2 regions of the Kaistia algarum genome follow, and region 2 is predicted to be linked to the other one. Evidence: riboswitches for the same ligand, from Rfam matches in the RefSeq annotation. Region 2 holds a riboswitch; the other holds the start of a gene.
The links. Region 2 has a riboswitch for thiamine pyrophosphate ahead of thiM (hydroxyethylthiazole kinase). Riboswitches for the same ligand answer to the same signal wherever they lie in the genome.

Region 1: another riboswitch for thiamine pyrophosphate. It lies ahead of OSH05_RS22630 (ABC transporter permease); the one in region 2 lies ahead of thiM (hydroxyethylthiazole kinase).

Annotation. Positions count from the first base shown of each region.
Region 1 covers NZ_JAPKNJ010000004.1:70,271-73,676, reverse strand. The annotation lists gene OSH05_RS22635 (hypothetical protein) at 1-1,532, shown strand, start outside; TPP riboswitch at 1,753-1,858, shown strand; gene OSH05_RS22630 (ABC transporter permease) at 1,925-2,707, shown strand; gene OSH05_RS22625 (ABC transporter substrate-binding protein) at 2,725-3,406, shown strand, end outside.
Region 2 covers NZ_JAPKNJ010000001.1:591,892-595,297, forward strand. The annotation lists gene aceB (malate synthase A) at 1-293, opposite strand, end outside; gene thiE (thiamine phosphate synthase) at 420-1,061, opposite strand; gene thiM (hydroxyethylthiazole kinase) at 1,061-1,897, opposite strand; TPP riboswitch at 1,948-2,060, opposite strand; gene OSH05_RS03060 (transglutaminase-like domain-containing protein) at 2,269-3,072, shown strand; gene OSH05_RS03065 (helix-turn-helix domain-containing protein) at 3,106-3,406, opposite strand, start outside.

The sequences.
Region 1 (3,406 bases), on a different contig from region 2:
TTCAGCAGCAGGCCCCCGTGCCACGGCAGGCGCCCCCGCCGCGTACGCTTCCCGACGCGAATATTCCGATCCATGTCGAGGCGATCGAGGACTCGTATGACGAGCCGGAGGCGCCGATCGAGGTGCCGGCTGCCCGTCAGTCCTGGACGCAGCCGGTCGCCCCGGCGCCAGCCAGTCGGCCGGCGCAGGCGCCTTCTGGAAAGGCGTCGCCCTTCCGTCAGGAGCCGCGGATCGAGCCATCGCAGCCGCAGGCTTCCCGAGCCGCCCCTTGGGTGCCTCAGGTTGAGCCTGCCGATGCGCCGCGCGGTCGCCAGCCGGCCCAGCGCCGCGAGCCGCCGCAATTCCAGGCCGAGCCCAATTTCGGCCCGGATCCGATTTTCGAACCCTTGGCGGATGAGTATCCGGCGGTCGATAGCAGTGCCGAATGGCAGGAGCCATTCGAGGATGCGCCGACGCTCGATCACGATTTCGCCGACGAGGCACGGGATCGCGGCCGCCGTCCTGCGCCCCGTCGCAAGCGCGAGGCAGACGACCTCGGCGGCGGTGGTTATGGTGAGAAGCCTCGCCGCTCGCGCTGGCCCGCGCTGATTCTGCTGGTGGTAATCGGCCTGATACTTGGCGGCATCGCGGCGCTCGCCTGGTCGCAGCGGACCATCGTCAAGGATGTGATCGGCGATCTGATCAGCACCAACGACTCGTCGAGCACGAAGTCGGCGCCTGCTGTGCCTGCCGCTTCGACGGATTCGTCCGCCAATTCCAAGAATGGCGACAGGCTCGGGGGCGCGGCTCCCGAAGAAGCGCCGCGCGCCGTGCGTACGGTCGACGCGGCTCCGGCCCCTGACGATGCGATGAGCGCAATGACCGCTCCGGATCAGCCGGCGGCTCCGCCAGCTGCCGATGCCCCTGCGACGGCGGCGACCGATGCGCCGCTTCCCGGTGTTGAGCCGATCGCTCCGGCTGCCGCGCCTGCGGCAGAAGACGCTTCCGGTTCGGATCAGGCGCTGGTGGCGCAGAAGGCCATCCTCTACGAGCAGCCATCCGGCGCCAACGCGACGGTGACCGCGCTCAATGGCTCTGTCGTCTGGAAATTCGACGCCAACAGCTCGAACGGACCGGAGATCCAGGCGCTGATCGACGTGCCGGATCGCAAGATGAAGGTCACGGTCAACATCCGCAAGAATACGGATTCGACCTTGCCCGCCAGTCATCTTGTCGAAGTCATTGTCGATACGTCGGCGGATTTCCCCGGCGGCGGCATCAAGGCGGTGCCTGCCTTCGTGATGAAGCCGACGGAAGAAGCGCGGGGTCAGCCGCTTGACGGGGCTCCGGCCAAGGTTGCCGACGGCTTCTTCTGGATCGCCTTCTCGAGCGACGCGGCGCCCATGGCGCAGAACATCGCCCTGCTGCGCGAGCGCAACTGGATCGATATTCCGTTGATCTACGAGAATGATCAGCGCGCCATACTAACTCTGGAGAAGGGCACGCCCGGCCAGAAGGCCTTCGAGCAGGCTTTTGCTGCCTGGGGCAACTGATCCGCGACGCGGATATTGATCCACGATCGCCGCCTCGTCCCTCCCCTGGATCGGGGAGGCATTGCGCTTGCGGGTCTGCGAGCCGATTCACTCACCGCCCATCGTCGCAATCGGCTGGCCTGCTCGCCTGCGACCAACGCAGAGATGGGATGCCATGACGTCGGCTGTGTCGCCGCAACGTCGATGCGCTTGCGCTTGCCGCCATCATCCGCCATTGTCGTCTCATTCCGAGGGGAGTTCGCAAACGCGAGCTGAGATGGCCTAGGGCCGAACCCTTCGAACCTGATCCGGTTCATGCCGGCGAAGGGACGGGAAAAGATGGCGCTGGATTCCACTCGTTCGCATCGTCGTGTCATGGCCTCCGTTTTTCAGCGGAGGAGGTGATAAGGCTCATGCTTCAACGCTTCAGGCTTGGATCGCCCGCTCTGGCGATGCTGGCCAATGCCGTGCTCGTTGCCGCAGCGATCCTGCTCATCTGGCAGGCCGCGATTGTGATTTTCGCCCCGCCGCCCTTCATGCTGCCGCCACCCTTGCGCGTCTGGCGGGCGTTGGTCAGCCGGCCGGAACTCCTGACGCGCGACGCTGTGGCGACGCTGATCGAGACGCTGGTCGGACTTGTGACGGGCGCGGTGGCTGGTGCCGGGCTGGCCCTCATCATGGCGTTTGCGCCGCTTCTGCGGCGGCTGCTGATGCCGGTGCTGGTCGTCAGCCAGGCCTTTCCGGTTTTTGCGATCGCGCCTTTGCTCGTGTTGTGGTTCGGCTTTGGTATCGGTTCGAAGATCGTCATGGCGACGATCGCGATCTTCTTTCCCGTCGCCTCCGCCTTCCATGATGGTTTGACGCGCACTGATGGCGGGCTGCTCGACCTTTCGCGCCTCTACCGGGCTCGCCATTGGCAGGAAGTCATCTTCTTCCGCATCCCGGACGCGCTGCCGGCGCTGGCCTCGGGCCTTCGCGTCGCCGCTGTCTATGCGCCGGTCGGCGCTCTGATCGGCGAATGGGTCGGGGCCTCGTCGGGCCTCGGCTACGCCATGCTGATGGCCAATGGCCGCGCCCAGACCGACGTCGTCTTCGCGGCTCTCGTGATTCTCGCGGCGATGGCGGTGCTGCTGCGCGCCGCGGTCGATGCCGCCACCCGCCATATCGCGCCCTGGGCGCCCGAAACGCTCTCCTGACCAGAAACGGATACCCGATGACACCTATTCTCCGAACCTGCCTGCTCGCCGCGGGTCTCGCGCTCACCGCAGCGCCCGCCTCGGCCGCCGACAAGCTCACCGTCCTGCTCGACTGGTTCGTCAACCCGGACCATGCGCCACTGGTGATCGCGAAGGAGGGCGGCTATTTCGAGCGGCACGGGCTCGATGTCGATATCATCGCCCCGGCCGATGCCAGCGCTCCGCCGCGCCTCGTCGCCGCCGGTCAGGCCGACATCGCCGTCACCTACCAGCCAGACCTGATGCTGCAGGTGAAGGAAGGCCTGCCGCTGACGCGCATCGGGACGCTGGTCGAAACACCGCTCAACGCCTTGATCGCGCTGAAGGACGGCCCGATCCAGAAGCTTGAGGATCTGAAGGGCAAGAAGATCGGCTATTCGGTTGCGAGCCTGCAGAACGCCTATATCGATTCGATACTCGCCTCGGCCGGCCTGACGTCGAAGGACGTCGAGATGGTCAACGTCAATTTCAACCTGTCGACGTCGCTGATGTCGGGACAGGTCGATGCGGTGATCGATGGCTATCGGAATTTCGAACTGACGCAACTCGCGATCGAGGGCAAGCCGGGCAAGGCCTGGTTTCCCGAAGAGCACGGCGTGCCGCCCTATGACGAGCTCATCTATGTGACGCGCAACGAACTGAGGACGGACCCGCGCATGG
Region 2 (3,406 bases):
TTGCGATCGACCGGCCCGGTGATCTCGACGCGGCGGTCGAGAAGATCAGCCGGAATCGGCGCTACTTTCCAATCACCGGACCGGACGGACGCGGTCTCGGGCAGGAAATCCGGCAGTCCGCCGGCATCGAAGAAAGCCTGGCGTTCCTTGCGGAATTCCAGCAGCGCCCGCCGGGTGCCATCGAAACGGCCGTGCAATTCGGCGACGAAGGCAAGCGCCTCGGGCGTCAGGATCTCGTCGAAGCGGGGACCGGAAGCGCCGGTGACGACAAGGCGGCTGGCATGGGCGGACAATGGATTTCTCCTCAGGCGGGCAAGGTGGAGGCATCATGTCATGCCGCCGTCTTCAACGAAACAAGCGGAAAGCTCCGAGGACCTTTTCCGCTTGGGAGAAAATGATCAGGCGCAACCGCCCTCGCCTCACCCGGCCTTGGCGGCGTCGACGACAGAGCGCAGGCGCGCCGCTTCGGCCTGCGGATCGGCGGTCCCCATGATCGCCGAGACGATCGCGATGCCGTCGCTGCCGGAGCGGATGGCGGCTTCGCCATTTTCCGCCTTCACGCCGCCAATGACGACGATCGGCAGCCGCGAGGCAGCGCGGATCGCGCCGACGCCGTCGAAGCCGATCGGCGTCGGGGCGTTCGGCTTGGTCGAGGTGAAGTAGATCGGGCCGACGCCGAGATAATCGACCGGGTCGATGTCCTCGGCCACGAGTTCGGAAACGCGCGATACCGAGAGGCCGATGATCCGGTCCGGCCCGATCAGGTCGCGAACCGTCCGCGTGCGCATGTCGCTCTGGCCGACATGGACCCCGTCGGCGTCGACGGCGAGCGCGACGTCGACACGGTCGTTGATGATAAGCGGAATGCCGCGCGGCCGGAGGATATCGATGAGCGCCGCGGCTGTATCGATCAGGTGGCGTGTCTTGTTCTCCGGATCGCGAAGCTGGACGAGCGTGACCCCGCCGTCGATGGCCTGCCGAACGGTCTCGACGACGCCGCGCGGTCCGGCGAGTCCCTCATCGGTGATCAGATAGAGCGAGAGGTCGAACGGACGGCGCATCAGATGGCCTCCCCCTCGACGACCCGGATCGTCGCGTGGCGTTCGATCGTGGCAGCATCGATGCGATGGAGCGCATCGCAGAGTTCGGCCGGGAGATGGCCGGGGCCCTTCACATGGATGGCGGCGTCGGCGCCGGCGGCGCCATAGACGGCCAGCGCGGCGACGGCAGCTTCCATCGGCGGGCGGACGGCGGCGAAGGCGGCGACGGTCGCCGAGAGCGCGCAGCCGAGCGCGGTCGAGAGCGGCATCAGCGCATCGCCGCCGGTGATCGCGACGACGAGCCTGCCATCGGTGACATAGTCCGTCTCGCCCGTGACGGCGACGACTGCGCCCGTGCTGATGGCCAGAGCTTTGGCCGCATCCAGTGCCGCATCGGAACTCGCCGTCGAATCGACACCCTTGCCACCCGCGCCCGACGCCCCGGCCAGGCTCAGGATTTCACTGGCATTACCGCGGATCACCGCTGGCTTGAGCGCAGCGAATTCGACCGCGATGCCGGTACGGTAGGGCGTGGCGCCGCAGCCGACCGGGTCGAGCACCCAAGGCTTGCCGAGTTCACGAGCGCGCGCGATGGAGCGGCGCATGCCCTCGACCCAGGGCGGCGACAAGGTGCCGATATTGACGACGAGCGAACTGGAGATCGCGACGAAATCATCCGCCTCCTCGGCCGTGTGCACCATGGCCGGCGAGGCGCCGAGCGCCAGCAGCACATTGGCCGAGATGGTCATCGCGACATAGTTGGTGATGTTCTGGACAAGCGGGCGGGCGGCGCGCACCGCCTCGAGCGCGCCATGGGCGTCCGTGACGGACAGTTTCAATTCGGAATGTTCAGTCATTTCTTCGTCCTTGGCGCTGGCGCAGGACGGAACGATGGCTTGGGCGCAAACCGCGCCTTTGGCTCAATCCCTCCGCCGGCATGATCCGGATCAGGTTCGCGGGTTAGCCCGAAGGCCTCTCAGCCAGGATCCGGAACGGATCGAGGCACCCCGATGAGACGGGCGCAAACTAGCACGAAGTTGCGGGCGCGCAAGGAGGAGGCCGTACCTGCCGGCAATTGCGCCAACGAGGGGAACCAACTCCGTGGTATTTTGTTGTTTCGCATCGGCGCGCCCAGCGCCAGGAGAGCCACCATATGCAGGATATTCCCTCGCCGGCCGGGTTCACGTCGACCCAGCAGATGCCAGACAACGCTTCGGCGGCCTTGCCACTGCGCTTGCGGCTGGGGGTTGAGCTTGACTATCAGCTCGCCGCCGACACGCCGATGATTACGATGGTGAATGTCCATCCGAGCGTGGCGTCGCGGCTCGAATATCCCGATCTGATCACCACCACGCCTGCCGTTCCGATCCACGGCTATTACGACGGATACGGCAATTGGTGCTGCCGCCTGCTGGCGCCGGCCGGCCGGTTCGAAATCCGGACCAGCACGGTGATCCGCGACAACGGCCTGCCGGATCCCTACCATCCGGAAGCAATCCAGCACCGAGTCGAAGACCTTCCTTACGACACCCTCGTCTATCTGCTGGGCAGCCGCTATTGCGAAACAGACCGCCTGGCTGATGAGGGCTGGCGCCTGTTTGGGCACACGCAGCCCGGCTGGGGCCGGGTGCAGGCCGTTTGCGACTTCGTGCACAATCACATCCGCTTCGGCTATGAGAACGCGCGCAACACGCGGACGGCTGCCGAAGCTTATGCGGAAGGCGTGGGCGTATGCCGAGACTTCGCGCATCTGGCCGTCGCCTTCTGCCGGACGCTCAACATTCCGACGCGCTATTGCACCGGCTATATCTCGGATGTCGGCGAGCCACCGCCCTATGCGGCGATGGACCTCGCCGCCTGGATCGAGGTCTATCTGTCGGGCCAGTGGCACGTGTTCGATCCGCGCAACAACAAGCGGCGCTATGGACGTATCCCGATCGCCTATGGCCGCGACGCGGCCGATGTGCCGATCACGCACACCTTCGGCCCGAACATCCTCTCGCGCTTCGCCGTGATCACGGAAGAAGCGTAGGAAACGGACCGATTTTCTCCCCAAGCCGATAGATCACGCGGCAAATGGCCGGAGCTTGGTCCGCCACGCGGCCGGGCTAAGCCCGGTCACGCGGCGGAACTCCCGATTGAAGTTCGACTTGGTCTGAAACCCCGCCTCCAGCATCGCGGCGGTCACTGTCACGTCGGTGTCGCGCAGCAGACGGCACGCCTCCTCGATGCGGTAGCCGTTGACATATTGCGACACGTTCATGCCGGCGAGGCGATTGACGGCGGCGGAAATCCGCCGGGCCGGCATGCCGGCCCGCCGGGCGAGGCGCGACAGATTGAGGTTCTCGTCGCAGTAGAGCCTCTCC